Regions from separate parts of the Rufibacter aurantiacus genome, predicted to be linked through region 4. Evidence: riboswitches for the same ligand, from Rfam matches in the RefSeq annotation. Region 4 holds a riboswitch; each other region holds the start of a gene.
The links. Region 4 has a riboswitch for S-adenosylmethionine ahead of J3P34_RS01120 (M14 family metallopeptidase). Riboswitches for the same ligand answer to the same signal wherever they lie in the genome.
Positions count from the first base shown of each region.

Region 1: linked by a shared signal. The riboswitch ahead of J3P34_RS06685 (hypothetical protein) and the one ahead of J3P34_RS01120 (M14 family metallopeptidase) in region 4 are both predicted to bind S-adenosylmethionine.
Region 2: linked by a shared signal. The riboswitch ahead of metH (methionine synthase) and the one ahead of J3P34_RS01120 (M14 family metallopeptidase) in region 4 are both predicted to bind S-adenosylmethionine.
Region 3: linked by a shared signal. The riboswitch ahead of J3P34_RS13775 (O-acetylhomoserine aminocarboxypropyltransferase/cysteine synthase family protein) and the one ahead of J3P34_RS01120 (M14 family metallopeptidase) in region 4 are both predicted to bind S-adenosylmethionine.

Region 1 is NZ_JAFMSV010000002.1:301,367-305,510, forward strand. Features, by position in the region: gene J3P34_RS06680 (hypothetical protein) at 1-749, opposite strand, end outside; gene J3P34_RS06685 (hypothetical protein) at 1,083-1,946, opposite strand; SAM-I-IV-variant riboswitch at 2,059-2,154, opposite strand; gene J3P34_RS06690 (hypothetical protein) at 2,536-3,027, shown strand; gene J3P34_RS06695 (hypothetical protein) at 3,146-3,667, opposite strand; gene J3P34_RS06700 (DNA-processing protein DprA) at 3,981-4,144, opposite strand, start outside.
Region 2 is NZ_JAFMSV010000002.1:889,130-893,273, forward strand. Features, by position in the region: gene J3P34_RS08965 (SAM-dependent methyltransferase) at 1-38, shown strand, start outside; gene J3P34_RS08970 (hypothetical protein) at 178-687, shown strand; gene J3P34_RS08975 (alpha/beta hydrolase) at 1,263-2,306, opposite strand; SAM riboswitch class I at 2,546-2,653, shown strand; gene metH (methionine synthase) at 2,734-4,144, shown strand, end outside.
Region 3 is NZ_JAFMSV010000003.1:782,081-786,224, forward strand. Features, by position in the region: gene metX (homoserine O-acetyltransferase MetX) at 1-549, opposite strand, end outside; gene J3P34_RS13775 (O-acetylhomoserine aminocarboxypropyltransferase/cysteine synthase family protein) at 555-1,892, opposite strand; SAM riboswitch class I at 2,172-2,286, opposite strand; gene J3P34_RS13780 (phosphoribosylaminoimidazolesuccinocarboxamide synthase) at 2,490-3,425, shown strand; gene J3P34_RS13785 (STAS domain-containing protein) at 3,494-3,871, shown strand; gene J3P34_RS13790 (ribonuclease Z) at 3,893-4,144, shown strand, end outside.
Region 4 is NZ_JAFMSV010000001.1:281,738-285,881, forward strand. Features, by position in the region: gene J3P34_RS01115 (AMP-dependent synthetase/ligase) at 1-281, opposite strand, end outside; SAM riboswitch class I at 724-829, shown strand; gene J3P34_RS01120 (M14 family metallopeptidase) at 1,214-3,817, shown strand.

The sequences.
Region 1 (4,144 bases), on a different contig from region 4:
TGCCTTTGACCGTTTAATGGGACACGAACGGAAGGCAGTACTTCCCATTGTACCTGGGCGGCGGCTCTGGCTATTTGTTCCACAACTCTGATATTTACATACTCCTGAGTACTGTGTTCATTCCACACTCCTGCTGAAAGATTAGTGCATTCAGGAATGATATCTGTAAAAACAGCCGTATCAGTGTATATACCAGTAGGATCTGCAGTATATTCTACTCCTTGGAGTCCGAACTGATTGGACAATGTCTTGGCGAACTGATCACTGCAGCATCTTTCTCCTCTTTGATGCGTGATAATGGAACCTTCCTTCTTCCTGTCAAAAGCTACTGCTCTTTGGAATTTAGAAAAGAACAGCTCATTACCACGCAATGCTGCCCTGCTGCCAATTGTACCCCTCTCCTCTCCCACAAAGAAGAAATAAGTACCTGGCACCCTTTGACTGATCAGGTACAGCAATATGGTGACACCAGCCTTATTATCACCTCCCAGGATAGTTGTTCCATCCGTAGCAATGATGTCTCCATTTATAACATGATTTACCTTCTCTCTATAGTAAGAGCAAGTATCTAAATGGGAAGTAAACAACGTTGTTGACTCTCCAATGCTGATAAAGAAATTACCGTTCAGGTCTTCTTCTATGCCCTCTGGTAAGTACTGTTTGATGGTATGTTCCTCTCCATAAGGAACTGTGTACTGTGTAAGATTCAAAAACGTGCTTTTGAAATTGAAGAGATTGGTTTTAGTCATGGAATATCTTTTAAGATTAAAAAAACAGGCATAGGGACTCTGAGCAGCCAATTGAAAGCCACTGAAACATTTCGCAAATGCAAAGTCAGGAATATGAATATTTATATATGTATCACCACCAATAAGGTGGCCTCAGACTTACAGTCTAGTGTTAAAAGCCTTGGCTATGAATAGTCCTTAAAGTTGCAGAGCTACTAAGAGCTTTTGAGAAGCAACTCTTGTTAGAAGCTATAAACTCGGTTAACAAAACCTGCTGTTGAAGCATGATACAAAGGTATAAGGTGCGCTTCTTATTTTGAATTTCCCGCAAGCTTGCAGGATTGACTGCCTTGGTTACAATCGTCGGATTCTTTTCCGCATGGCATACAGCATGCCACACATTGATGAAATCGTATTTCCTTCCAAAACCTCATCAATGGAGGAAATCTGTCTGGTGAACCTAACTTTGGCCCAATTGGTCCGTGAGTCCATCACATTGTGGTGGGTAAAGCCGGCTTCCATGGCAAGAGCGGCAAGGTCCTTCCGGGTTTCTGTCACCATATCATTCAACTCGACGGCACTTCCCCCAAACACCAGCTCTTTTTTCTCCCTATCTGACAGTTCAAGGAGTATAATAGCATGTACCTGTATCATCAACTGGTAATTCACCCCCTGCTCCAAACTGTAGGCAAGGTCATGCTCCCCTTCGCTCCTGATACCAGAGATGGCACCTACAGATCGGTAGAAATCCTCCCTTAAATTCAGTAGTCGGTAACTCTCCCTTTCTTCCACCGGTTTACCGGCCTTGATCTCTTCCACTACTTGTGACAAGGGGATCCCCAGTCCTTTTATGGGGTTAGTCTGGATAAATGCCCACATGGGATTCCGCATATAGGAGGTGTGCATTTTCCCAACCGGGACCTTTTTCACCAGCACTTTATCTGCCAGGGAAAGCCCCAGGAACTTATAGATGGTACCAAACATTCCAGATCCAATATACAGGGGAAGGATAGCGGGCTCAGGTGATTTTTGCAGATATTGATGCCAAACCTCTACGTAGGCTCCCATGAACATATTCTGCTCATACCATTGTCCTCCCAGCCTCCGGGGGTTCTTTATGATTAGTCTGCTGAAGGTATAGGGTGCATAGGTTTTAATCTGCTCGCTATGCTGTAAGATTAATTCAATGTTGTTACTCAATAAAGACAGTTCGCCCATGATTTGCTTTAAAAATTAAACATAGTTGACCTAAGACCCAAACTGAAAGGCTGTAAAAGCCTGCCGGGATGAGCCATGGCACTTTTAAAAGGAAAGCTTTGGGCGATGTAGCGCTTACAGCTTTTTTTCGGCAGAAGCCGCGCATTGCTTTGGCACCGATGGAGCTTAAACCCGGTTGCCGTACCTAAAGGCACTCTTAATGCTTTGTAGAATGCTGTCACTGGTTTATTCAGGACAGTCATAAATTATAATACAAATATAGCGAATTAATATATATAATCAAAATAATACTTACATTTACTAGATTAGCTCCCTAAGTAGTATTTATTTGTACTTACCAATCTCAAATATTCTTAAGTCCAGCAATAATCGGTCTAAATCATTAGTTAACGCAGCTTTCACAGGTAAAGAAGCTATGTTGCTGATTGAAACAAATTATAAATATACCATACCTGTCTAATTCTTCAATCTCGTTTATCCTTCTGAATTCATGGACATCCTTTTTAGAGCAATCCCAAAACACAATTTTGATCCAAACAAGATATATCATGGATTGCAGACCCGTAGGGTTCCGAGCAACGTGCCATATTTGATTGACAACATCTGGGAGCTACTACGCCCAACCGAAGCTCCCAACCGACGGCATTCGGTTTATGCCAGCCCTTCCCCTGAACTTGCTTTAAATAGCGCCAGCTCGGGCAGCAATGACCGAAATGACTACTTAACTTGTCAGGTTGAAATAATTGGTGAGATCAAACTTGCTCATCTTAATATCGAAGATGCCAAATTCCACCAGGACATAAAGAAGCTATCTAGATTAGTCCCGCAATTATTACACGAAAACTTCAGTGAACTTCCAGTGGAGGAGAAATCAAGGTTTGCTTCGCTTTACTTACCAGTTGTTTCCAAAGAGGAACTCTTAAGCACATTAGATAACACTAGATCTGGCGAGATTCTAAAATCTTTAGAGGAAAACTCTACTTTCTGGTCAGATACTAACTTCACACTGCAAGATCACAAAGGTGAGTTGTTCTTTGAACTTTTAGACGGTGCTTACTACAAACTTCATCCAATAAGTTAAAGCCTATTACTGGATCACCTTAAATGGAATAGGAAGATTAGCATAAATTAATAGTAGCAAATCTTACTATTCCATTTAGTCAAAAACTTCGTCGATGATGAAGCCCAGCAATATTTGATCAATCACTGAGAGCAATTCTCTTCTTCCATCTAATCACGGCATCATCTTCTTCAAACCCTTCCATTGCAAGTTCCATGTTCATTTTATTAAAAATATCAACAAGACCATAAAGTGCACTGCAATTCCTATTTCTACTGTCTTCACAAGGATAGGGGAAGAAAGTCCAGGTTTGAGTTTTGCCATACTTCTCATTCAAATAGTCAAGATAACTCTTCCAGTTAGGTTGACGGAACTCAATGAAGTCTTCGCCACAAAACCAGCCTTCCTTTCCCTGTTGTTCCGCAAAGGCACCACCCAAAGAACTCGTTTCGGCATATTTAATACCAGAATGTTTATCCCCCGCTGGAGAGGAGTTTTTATCACTAAATTCTGGTGAAAACTCCACAGCATTATACTGTTTGAATTCTTCCACGAAATTCAAATGCAGGTAAGTATCCTCTCTGATTAGTTTCTTAAAGGTCTCTTCAATAACTTTTGACCTTTCTTTTCCGGTGACTGATTCAGGGTTATTCAACATCATAAGATATGAAAACAAAAAGGCACTGGGCTTTACAAGGGTATCTACCCAATGTATTTGAATTTAATTGAAGATTGATTATTTCCGAAGTTTAAATTTAGAGTATTCCTCTTCTAAAAAACTCGCAACTGGCTCCCATAACGTTACTGATTCGTCCATTCTTTCAAACACCTTCGCATGATTTTTATCCCCAAAGTTGTGCATTTGGGTGAATTTAAGATGGAATCTATCAACTGAACAACATCTTTTAAACAAGTTCAAGAAGAAATCAAATGATTGACAATAATTGACTAAAGATATTTCTTATACCAAACTATCAATATTTAACTTTATTTTGCAGAGAGCTGAGAAATAAACTCATAACAGCCTGACTGTCTAGTTTTACTGCTTTATTTTTGTTCATTAGAAATTGGTTGCCTGCAAACTGTTCATTGTATTCGCCTCCGACTAAAGATGGGTAAAGGCAACCTAATTTCTTTT
Region 2 (4,144 bases), on a different contig from region 4:
CCCGCGAGGCTTACCTGCAATCGTACAAAAAAGGCTAACTTGCCAGCCGGGTTTTCAGCCAGAAAGCCATAAGGTGTCTTTGCCTGTTTTTATGCACAGGTAAAATAATAGCGGGTTCTCAGCAGTTTTAGAGAGACAAGTACCGTTCTGCTTTCTTTTGCAAAGATTCTTTTTACTATGAGAAACAAACATCTTATTTTTGGGCTGGGAATACTGATGCTCTCCTTTGCGAACCTGCAAAGCGCCCAGGCCCAGAAAGCGGGCTTAGGCCTGCGGGTGGGCGGTTACTCGGCCGGCATCTCGGGGAAATATTTCTTCAGAGACGCCGTTGCGTTTGAGGGAATCCTGGGAACAGGCCTCGGCCGGAGGGGTTTTCAGTTAACCGGTTTGTTTGAGTTGCATGCCCCGGCGTTTGCCGTACCGGGCCTGCAGTGGTTTTACGGAGGCGGCGCACACGTAGGCGCTTTCCGCGGAAGGTACTACTTCAAGTCCTCAAACAAACACTATGTAGAAAACTATGACAGAAACCTCGCTACGGTGGGGATAGACGGAATTGTAGGTTTGGAATATCAGATTACGGAAATTCCGATTTCACTTGGGGTCGATTTTAAGCCATTTATCGAAACCAACAGAGCGGGACTTTTCTTGTATGGCGACGGAGCTCTGACCGTCCGCTACACATTCTAATGCTTCCCCGAACCTACTTGAAAAGCCTGCCTCGTGCAGGCTTTTTCTATTTCCGGCCTTTCCGTTTCCAAGCTGATTTTGGGAAAACAGGGCTTAAACGTTTGTCAATTAGCCTTGCGCATTCCGGCATTCAAGAAGGGTCTTTGAGTTCTTGAAAAAAACCTAACCCTACCCCTCCCATGAGGGGAATTTTCTGCCTGTAGTTCTTACTTCAATTTCTTTCTCCAAAGGCTCTGGTTCAAGTTTTAAACTTGGACCTACCATAGGCTGAAGTTTTCAACTTCAGTGAGGTGATAGCCTCAGGAAAGGGCTTGGGATTAAGCTCCTCATGCTACTGCCTTGGAACATCAAAAAATATAGATTGAAAGGTTCCCATTTTTGATACTTTGTGTTTTGGGACTGTTTTCCGGGAAACATGGCTAAAATGGTTTTCCAGACTAGTAACGAATGTGGCTTCGGCAAAAAGAACACCCACCCCTGCCCCTCTAAGTAAGGGGATTACTATAACCACTGAAATAAAGCCTTTTCAAGTGATTTTGGGATCTGGTTACCGGTGGACTGCATTCCTCTGCAGGCTACTCCAGCAGCTTGATTTCCAGATGGCCTGCGTAACGGTAAGGATTCCGGCCTTCTGGATATAGAATGCGGTCTACAAAATCAAGGTTTTCGTGTACGTTGCGGTTGGTTTTAATGACGGGGTCCACGTGAATGGCGCCTTCAAAGGTGATGAGCCGGGCCGTGGGTTTACGCGTAACCTCGTTCACCTTTCTCTGCATGTCCACCGACTGCTTGTAAGGCACCACCTGATCGCCGGTACCATGCACCAGGAGAATGGGCGGGAACCTGGGGGTAACTAATTCTATGGGGTTGGCATTGTGGGTTTTGGTTCGGTTGGTGCGCACGTCAAAGCCCATGATTTTGTTTGCGAGCGGGGTTCCGGCATCAGTAAGGGCGCTCACATCGTGCACCGCGCACCAGCTTACCACGCCTTGTACTGCGCTGGAACTGTCTTTGCTGCCCATAGTCAAATCTTCAAAAGAGGGCTTGTGATTGGTGGCGGCCAGCATCTCGGCGATATGGCCTCCTGCCGAGGCACCCCACACCACTAGGTTCTTCGCATCTAACTGGTACTTGCCGGCGTTGGCCCTGAGGAACCTAATGGCAGCTTTGGCATCGTGCAAGGGCTTGGGCCATTTCACTTCATCAGACAACCGGTAATTCACTGATACAACCGCGTACCCCTGAACAGTAGCCTGGAAAACGGGTGCCACCGCTTCTGACCGCTTGTCTCCGGCCATCCAACCACCCCCGTGGAACAGCACAATGGTTTTGTAAGGCGCCACTCCCCGGCGGGGATAAATAATATCCAGCGTCTGCCTAGGGTTCTGGGTTCCCGCATACGGAATATTCAGCGCGGTTCTTTTGAACTGCGTCATGTCAATCCGCTTTTCCTCTCCAGTGGTCTTGGAAGTAAATTCCCCCAAATCAATTGGGTTGGAGGCTACTTCCTGTTTGTGCTGGCTGTCACGCGCATTCTCCCCAGATTTATGGCATCCCAGAAAACTAAGGCAGAAAAGTACAGTCAAGACAAAGGGGCGGCTGCATACATTCCGTTTCATGGTTGAGGTATCAGCAAGCTGCAGATAGTTAAGTTTTGTAACGCATTTCTGAGAGGAGAAGCCAGCCATGCTTCCTTAGTTATTTCTCAATAGTTTACGTAAAACCTGCCTTAACGCCGCAGGTATACGGCACCAATCCGCGGGTCTGTAAAAATCGTTACCACAGAAAGGTAAACAGGGAATGTTGGCTGGGTTTCTGGGCGTTTGCAGAATCCAACCGCAGCCCGTATCTTTGCTAATGCTTATCAAGAAAGACGGAGGGATTAGGCCCAGTGATGTCTTAGCAACCCAATTCAGTTGGGTGCTACTTCCTACCCGCTGCACCTACGCGCCGGGGGAGATAAGTGACGGAACTCCTACGCACCTGCGCCCGCCACTTTCCTCTGCCCTTTCTTGAGCCGCAACTAACCCTTTAGGTTTGCACAAGATGACCCGCATTGAGGAAGAAGTAAAGAAACGCATATTAGTCTTAGACGGTGCCATGGGTACCATGATCCAACGGTACAACCTCCAAGAGGCCGATTACCGTGGCGAACGCTTCAAAGACTACCATCTGGATGTGAAGGGCAACAACGATTTGCTCTCTATTACCCAACCCCACATTATCAAGGAAATACACAGCCTCTACTTTGAGGCCGGCGCCGATATTGCCGAGACCAACACCTTCAGCGGCACCTCCATTGCCATGGCCGATTACGACATGCAGGACCTGGTATACGAGCTGAACTACGAATCAGCCCGCATTGCCCGTGAGGCCGCCGACGAGTGGACCTCCAGAACGCCGGAGAAACCGCGTTTCGTGGCCGGAGCCATCGGGCCCACCAACCGTACCGCTTCTTTGTCGCCGGACGTGAACAACCCAGGTTTCAGGGCTATCACGTATGATGAGTTGGTAGAAGCCTACACTGAGCAGGTGCGCGGCCTGGTAGACGGAGGCGTGGATCTGTTGTTGGTGGAAACCATCTTTGATACGTTGAATGCCAAGGCGGCGCTGTTCGCCATTGACCAATACAGCCAGCAAACCGGCAAGCGACTGCCGCTCATGGTGTCTGGTACTATAACCGATGCCAGCGGACGTACTTTATCCGGCCAGACCGTGGAAGCGTTCCTGTACTCAGTGTCGCACATGCCGCTGTTGAGTGTGGGCTTTAACTGCGCATTAGGTGCCAAGCAGTTGCGCCCGCACTTACAGTCTCTGAGCAAGGCTTCTAAGTTCTATATAAGTGCCTACCCCAATGCGGGTTTGCCTAATGCCTTCGGGGCGTACGACGAGACGCCGGAGCAGATGGGCCAGCACATCAAAGACTTCCTGGACAACAACTTCGTGAACATTGTGGGCGGTTGCTGCGGAACTACGCCGCCGCACATCAAAGCCATCGCGGAGATCGCCAAAGAATACCCGCCGCGTCCGCGCCCACAATTACCGGCTGTTCCTACCTATTCCGGTCTGGAGCCACTCACGGTGTTTGAAGGCTCTAACTTCATTAACATTGGCGAGCGCACCAACATAACCGGCTCCAAGCAATTCAAACGTCTGATTCTGAACGAGCAGTATGAGGAGGCCTTGGCCATTGCCCGTCAGCAGGTAGAGAACGGCGCTCAGATCATTGACGTGAACATGGACGAAGGCATGCTGGACTCTGAGGCGGCTATGACCCTGTTCCTGAACCTGATTGCCTCTGAACCAGACATCGCCCGCGTTCCTATTATGATTGACTCCTCTAAATGGAGCGTGATTGAGGCCGGATTGAAGTGTGTGCAGGGCAAAGCCATTGTGAACTCCATCAGCTTAAAAGAAGGCGAAGCGGTGTTCAAAGACCACGCCCGCAAAGTACGCA
Region 3 (4,144 bases), on a different contig from region 4:
ATCCTGCTCAATGGCCATGCGCTGGCTCTCATTCAGGGCGATGGCCCAAGGCGATTGCCGGGCGTTGCCTGCCACCTGTACCAGGCGCTTGACTTTTTCCGGATGTTCAATAGCCCACTCCAGGGCCTGCTGGCCGCCTATGGAGCCGCCAATGAGTACGTTTATCTGCTCTATTTCTAAATGTTCGCGTAAAGCATCAAAGGCCCGCACCACATCACGGATGGTTAAAACCGGGAAAGTGTGATAGTATGGCTTGCCGGTATCTGGGTTCAGGCTTAAAGGTCCGGTAGAACCGTAGCAGCTACCCAGGGAGTTGGCGCAGACTATAAAATGCTTGGCAGGATCAAAGGTCTTTCCTTCGCCGAACAAATCTCCCCACCAGTCTTTCACAAAAGCGTTGCCAGTGAAAGCGTGGCAAACCCACACCACATTGCTGCGGTCCTCGTTGAGGGTGCCCCAGGTGGTATAAAAGAGCTGGAAACCGGGCAAAGATCGCCCGGACTCCAACGTGAATTCTTCGGTGTAATTAAAAACGCGTCCTTTTAACATGGCCTTTACGCAGTAGTTGCGTTCTCCAACTTAGGTTCTCTTACTTTCACTTTGGCAAACGCCTGTTCAAAATCTGCTTTGATATCATCTAAATGCTCAATACCTACTGACACTCGCAGCAGCGTGGGAGTTACCCCGGCTGATAGCTGCTCTTCTTCGTTCAGCTGCTGGTGGGTAGTAGAGGCCGGATGGATGATGAGGGTTTTGGCATCGCCCACGTTTGCCAGGTGGCTTACCAGCTCCAGGCTGTTCACAAACACCTCGGCTTCTTCTTTTCCGCCCTTCAGGTTAAAGCTTAGCACGCCCCCAAAACCGCGTTTCAGGTACTTTTTGGCGAGTTCATGGTAGGGGCTGGAAGGCAGGCCTGGATAATTCACGCTTTCCACCAAAGGATGCTTCTCCAGCCACTCAGCCAAAGCCTGGGCATTCTGCACCGTGCGGTCTACCCGCAGGGAAAGCGTCTCCAACCCTTGAATCAACTGAAAGGAGTTGAAGGGGCTCAAGGCCGGACCGAAATCACGTAGGCCTTCTACCCTGGCCCGGATGGCGAAGGCGATGTTCCCGAACGGCCCGTTGGCGCCAAATACTTCCCAGAAGTTGAGGCCATGGTAGCCTTCAGACGGCTCGCTGAACTGCGGAAACTTGCCGTTGCCCCAGTTGAAGTTGCCGCCGTCTACAATCACGCCACCCACACTGGTACCGTGGCCGCCAATCCACTTGGTGGCGGAGGCCACCACCACATTAGCCCCATGCTCCAGCGGACGGAACAGGTAACCACCTGCGCCAAAGGTATTGTCTACCACCAGCGGAATCTGGTGCCCGGAAGCCACGGCCGCGATAGACTCAAAATCCGGAATGTTGAACCGGGGGTTCCCGATGGTCTCCAGGTAAAGAGCTTTGGTGTTTTCATCAATCAACGAGGCGTAAGTGGCAGGCTCATCGTTCTTGGCAAAACGCACCTCAATGCCCAGGCGCTTGAAAGCGACTTTAAACTGGTTGTAAGAACCGCCATACAGGTTGCTGGAAGCAACAAAATTGTCTCCTGCCTGCAGGATGTTGTTCAAGGCAATGAACTGGGCCGCCTGGCCTGAGCCTACGGCCACCGCTGCCACGCCCCCCTCCAAAGCCGCGATGCGTTTCTCAAACACATCGGTGGTGGGGTTCATGATACGGGTATAAATATTCCCGAACTGCTTCAGGGCAAACAGGTTGGCGCCGTGCTCGGCATTCTCAAACACGTAGGAAGTGGTTTGGTAAATGGGTACTGCGCGTGAGCGGGTGGTGGCATCTATTTCCTGGCCAGCGTGCAGCTGAAGGGTTTCAAAACGATATGAAGTAGACATGATATTAGCCGGTTACAATTGAAGAATTGAACAAATTCAAGAGCCAGAAATACAAACAGGTTACAGGTTTCCTCCTGAAGCTGCTGTGCATCAGGCCCCTGAGAAAAAATTAATTAACTGGAGGGATTAACGACAACAGCAACAAATATCCATAATGGACATAGTGCACATTCGCGTAATGGAAGGGATAATAGAATGGGTAATACCTGTTGCCGCCATGGTCAGGCGCGGCGCTGCATTGTCAGAAGTGGCGTTGAATTGATTTTCCATCTTCGTATCAATTTATATTCCCCAGGTGGCAATATGTCCCCTAGGATCAGGACTTAGCACCTTACACGGCTGGTAGGTTGCTAGAGCTTCATTGAGCCTGTCTCTCCGCTCTTCTTTATAAATCAACTACCGGAATAATTGACTTGATGCTGCAAATCTATCAACGAAAAACTAAACCCCAAATAATTTTTAAAAATTTTTGCGAATTATTTTAAAAAACCAACAAATGTTAGTAAATGAGGAGGCAGATAAAACCAGACCGGAAAATAGAAATATTCTTGCCCCGTCTGTATCCTTTCCTAACTTTGCCTCCCTTAGTTATCTGCTATGCAAGCGTTAAAAGAAACCAATTTCCATTTTCCGCAACAGACCGGCTTTTACCGAGGCAAGGTGCGCGACGTGTATTATTTCAAAGACAAATTAGCTCTGGTGGCCACAGACCGCATTTCGGCCTTTGACGTGGTGCTACCCCGCGCTATTCCTTATAAGGGCCAGGTGCTGAACCAGATTGCCGCCTCTTTTCTGGAGGCTACCGCCAATGTGGTACCCAACTGGGTTTTGAGCCACCCGGCGCCCAATGTGACTATTGGCCGTCAGTGCGAAACGTTTAAAGTGGAGATGGTGATCAGGGGTTACCTGGCCGGCCACGCCTGGCGCGAGTACAGCGCCGGCAAACGCACCCTCTGCGGGGTTACCCTGCCCGAGGGTCTGCGCGAGAATGACCCTTTCCCTGAGCCTATCATTACCCCTACCACCAAAGCCGCCGAAGGCCATGATGAAGACATCTCCCGGGAAGAAATCCTGCGCCAGGGAATAGTGGCCGAACAAGATTATGTACAATTAGAGGCATACACCCGGGCGCTGTTCAAACGGGGTTCAGAACTGGCCGCAGAGCGCGGATTGATCCTGGTGGACACCAAGTATGAATTTGGGAAAGCAGATGGCATCATTTATGTGATAGATGAAATACACACGCCCGATTCCTCAAGATTCTTTTACTCAGAGGGTTATCAGGAGCGGCAGTCCAAGGGTGAACCACAGCGGCAACTTTCAAAGGAATTTGTACGTCAATGGCTCATTGAGAATGGTTTCCAGGGCAAGGAGGGACAGCAGGTCCCTGAAATGACCGACGCCAAGATATCAGAGATTTCACAGCGTTACATTGAATTGTACGAGCAGTTACTAGGCAAAAAGTTTGTTCCCCAGGACTATGCCAGTCAGCCACATACGCTACAGGAAAGTATTGCGGCCAACATTTTTTAGATTACATTGTTAAAGATATTCCACCAAAAATTGGTAGATTCGCACTCTAAACCTTTTTGCTGTTACTTATGAAGTACACAATTGATAAAAAAGAGAATTACACCATCATCACCATAGATGAAAAAAAGCTAGACACCACGATCGCGCCCGATTTGAAGTCTGAGTTTGTGAAGTTGAATGCAGAAGGTATTACCAACCTGATCCTGGATCTTACCAACGTAAAATATACTGATTCTTCCGGATTGTCTTCTATCCTGATTGCAAACCGTCTTTGCAACTCTTCCGGAGGGGTTCTTATCTTAACCGGCTTGCAAGAGCACGTAACCAAGTTAATCACCATCTCTAAGCTGGAGTCTGTTCTGAACATTCTGCCTACTGTAGAAGAAGGCATTGACCGCGTTTTCCTGCACGAGATTGAGAGCGATCTTACAAAAAAAGAAGAATAGTTTCTAAGCGGGTACTGCAGTTTGGATTTTGAGCTGAAAATACTTGGGAGCTCCTCTGCCACCCCGTCTTTTGAAAGAAATCATACGGCCCAACTACTCACGGTTGGCAATCAGATAAACCTGATTGATTGCGGCGAAGGTACACAAATGCAGCTGATGCGATACAAGGTAAAGCATCAGCGCATTTGTAACATCTTTATAAGTCACCTCCACGGTGACCATTACTTTGGCCTGGCAGGATTGCTTTCTACCATGCACCTGCAGCAGCGGACC
Region 4 (4,144 bases):
ATAGCCAAATCCACCAGAATCCACTCGGGCCGGTTGGCACTGATGATGGCGATCTTGTCCCGACCTTCGGCGGTGCCGTCTCCGGAAGATATTCCCTGCGCCAAGAGCCCCACGCTTAATTGGTTCACGGTATCTACCACTTCCTGGGTGGAGTACTTGCACCAGGCACCATGCTCTTTGGCGCTGAGCATGTCTACCAGGGGCATGTTTTTGAGTTGGTACGCCAGGCAATCAAATAATCTGGTTGGCTCTTCTGGTGAGCCTTTCTTCGGAGTCAGCACGGGTTCCAGGGATAATTTAGGTTAAAAAGGGCACAGGAGCTTTATCGCCCATTTTTACGGGCTAAAAGTACTCGTATTTTACGGCTTAAAGAAGAAAGCAGATACCCACTTCTCAGAACACCAAATCAGAATTATGCAGGCACGGCATTCAGCTCAAAACTCGTTTAAAAAGCTTCTAAATGAGTTTTCCAAAGTACCTCCCGGCGCCTGAGACAACTATCCGTCCAGAAAAAATGAAAGCCTTCTTGACTCTTGTGCAGTAAGCCATCGGAGTTACTAAATCCGATTAAGGGCTATTTTGTAATAAAAGCCCCAAAAATGCTCTCTACATCTAAAGCCAAACACCGGTGATAGCTGCCAGATCTACTGCCCTCGTGTCCCTGGCTGTAAATAACCTATATTTCTTTTGCTATATAAGCCCTTGCTTTCTACCTTAGCCTTGAAATTATACCGAAGAGGGGAGAGAGCAGGCTCTGAGAACCTCTAGCAACCGTTAACCAAGTTAAAAAGGTGCTAACTCCTGCCCAGCCAAATGGGAAATATAAGTTTTCAGACCATGCTCAGCAGCCGCAACCTTTCCAACGCAAACCATCTTTCGTTATCTACAGCTTCAGGCTTTTCCACTGCCTGTATGCATTCTTGTTGCTGCTGTTAGCTTTCTTAGATATTCCGGGCTCCCGGAATTTTATCGTTCTGCGCTGATGCAGGACTTCTCTGTTTTCTAACTTCTTTTTTCAGTTTCACTCTTTATGTACACTGCACTTGCGCAGGCAAGGGTAAAGAAACCGGCTTTTGCCTGGGGCACCTCTTTGCACACCTGCCTCTCCTCTACCCTGGCGGCGCTCTATCGCTTCCTCTCCCTTTGCTGTTGCGGAAACGTCTTTTCTCCGCTACGCTTTTAACCATTTTTAGAAAATCACCCTTAAAACACCATGAAACCATTTCTACCTACTTACAGGGCGCTTCTGGTCCTGGCCGCCTGGACCCTGACCCTTGTCCCGGCCCTGGCGCAAAGCAGCTATTACTTTCCCAAGACGAAGAATTTTGACGCCGCTATTCCTACGCCCGAGCAGTTCCTGGGCTACGGCATAGGCGAGCGCCACAGCCGCTATGAGCAATCGGTGGCGTACCTCAAAGAGCTGGACCGGCTCTCAGACAAAGTGAAAGTGCAGACCATCGGGTTTACCTATGAACTGCGGCCGCAGGTGGTGGCTATCATTACCTCTCCTGAAAACCACGCCCGCCTGGAGGACATCCGGAAGGAGCACCTGCAGTTAGCCGATGTCTCCAAGCCCTTGCCCAACCTTGCCAACGCACCCGTGTTCGTGAACCTGGGCTACAGCGTGCACGGCAACGAGGCCTCCAGCCTGGAAGCCTCCCTCCTCACGGCCTACTACTACACCGCCAACCAGGACCCGGAAACCCAACGAGCTCTGAAAGAAGCAGTGATCTTACTCGATCCCGCCCACAACCCCGATGGCCGCGACCGGCACGCGAACTGGATCAATGTGCACCAAAGCGACCCTTCCGTAGCGGACCCTGCCGATTGGGAGCACCACGAGGTGTGGCCCGGCGGCCGCGGCAACCACTACTGGTTTGACCTGAACCGCGACTGGCTGCCCATTGCGCACGTGGAAAGCAGAAACCGCCTGAAATTCTACCATGAGTGGCTCCCCAATGTGGTCATTGACTTCCACGAGATGGGCACCAACTCCACCTACTACTTTGAGCCCAGCAAACCCTACGGCTCCGAGAACTACCTGGTGCCCCGCAGCACCTATGACAACCTGAACGTCATCATCGCCAAATACCACGCCGCGGCGCTGGATGAGATTGGGTCGCTGTACTTCACCAAAGAACAGTACGACAACATCTACCCCGGCTACGGCTCCACCTACCCCGATTTCCAGGGCGGCGTGGGCATCACCACTGAGCAGGCCAGCTCCCGCGGCAACCGCCAGGAGAACTCCACCGGCGTACTGACCTTCGCCTTCGGGATACGAAACCACCTGAGCACCGGCTTGGCCACGGTCAAAGGCGCCGTTGAGAACCGCGAGACTTTCCTGAAACACCAGCGCGAATTCTACAAATCCGGCCTCGCCGATGGCCGCCAAAATCCGGTGAAAGCCTATGTGTACGGCGAGAAGTACGATGCCACCCGCCTGCGCAATTTCACCGAGCTGTTGCTGGCCCACAAGATTGAGGTGTATGAACTACCCGGCAACCAGACCATCAACGGCACCGCATTCGAGAAAGGAAAAACCTTTGTAGTGCCCACCGAACAACCGCAGTACCGCCTGGTGGAATCCATCTTCGCCAAAAACACCAATCTACCCGACAGTGTGTTCTACGATGCCTCCACCTGGACCCTGGCCCTGGCCTATGGCCTGCCGCACGTGGGCGCCACCAAACCGGTGAACCGCGGAAACAAATTGACGTCCTTGCCCGCCCTTACCGCCGCAGCCCCGCCTAAAAGCAACTACGCCTACCTCCTGGACTGGACGGATTACAACACCGCCGGCGCCTTGTACCAGCTGCAATCCCTGGGAGTGACGGCCCAAACGGCCCTGAAACCTTTCACGGCCAATACTACGGCGGGTGCCAAAGACTACCTACCCGGAGCCATCACCATTCCGGTTGCCTCCCAGAAAATCTCGTCTGACTCGCTGTACAAAGCCATACAGAAAGTAGTCGCCGATCGCAAAATCAAAATTGCCTCAGTGAACAGCGGATTCAGCGCCAAAGGCATTGACCTTGGCAGTAGCAACATCCAGACCATCCGGAAACCCGAGGCCCTGATGCTGGTCGGCACTGGCGTACAGGGTCCGGAGGCCGGAGAAGTGTGGTTCCTGCTGGATTCTCAGTTAAAAATGCCCATCACCAAAGCCGAATTGAGTTCTTTCCCGCGCCTGTCTTTGGCTCGTTACAACACCATCGTGCTGGTGAGCGGCTCTTACAACAGCCTGGACAAAAACACGGTGGACAAACTGAAGCGGTGGGTAACTGAGGGCGGTACCCTGATCACCTTCAAAACCGCCTCTGAGTGGGCCATCAAACAGGGCATCGCGAATGCTCGCCTTATCTCTCCCGCTGATACCGCCGCTAAAACCGTGCGCCAGGATTACATCAACGCCCGCGAACTGGAAGGCGCCAAATCAGTGGGTGGCTCTATCTACCAGGTGGACCTGGACATCACCCACCCGCTGGCCTTCGGCTACACCTCCCGCAAACTGAGCGTGTACCGCAACAGCAGTGTGTTCCTGGCCCCCAGCAAAAGCTCGTATGAGACCGTGGCACAGTACACCGCCAATCCGCTGCAAAGTGGCTACGTATCCAAAGCCAACCTGAAGAAAATCGCCAACTCCGCTTCGCTGCTGGCGCAGAACCAAGGCCAGGGCACCGTAGTCCTCTTCGCTGATAACCCCAATTTCCGGGGCAGCTGGTACGGCACCAACCGCCTGTTCTTCAACGCTCTTTTCTTCGGCAACATCATTAAAACTGTTGGTGGGGTGCCTGCCGCGGCAGAGGAAGAATAATTGACTCTGACACTAAGTAGAATAAGGTTTGAATCTATGTATAACCTCTCACCTTATCATCCTGCAAGGATCTTGGTGGCGAGCGGTAATAGTGTTCTTAACGCCTTTCTAGCTTGCCCAAAAGATCCTTCTAGGATGACAGAAGAGGGATGGATTGTTTTGTACTCCTAAAGTTAAATGAAAGCGGCTACCAAAAGGTAGCCGCTTTCTTAGTTGCTGTTATGTGAACGAAAGATTGCACAATATCCTTCATTCCTTTTCACGCATTTCGTCCCCCTTTGAAGGGGGTAGGGGGATGACAAGGCCCTTCTTGAGCCAACTGCTCTT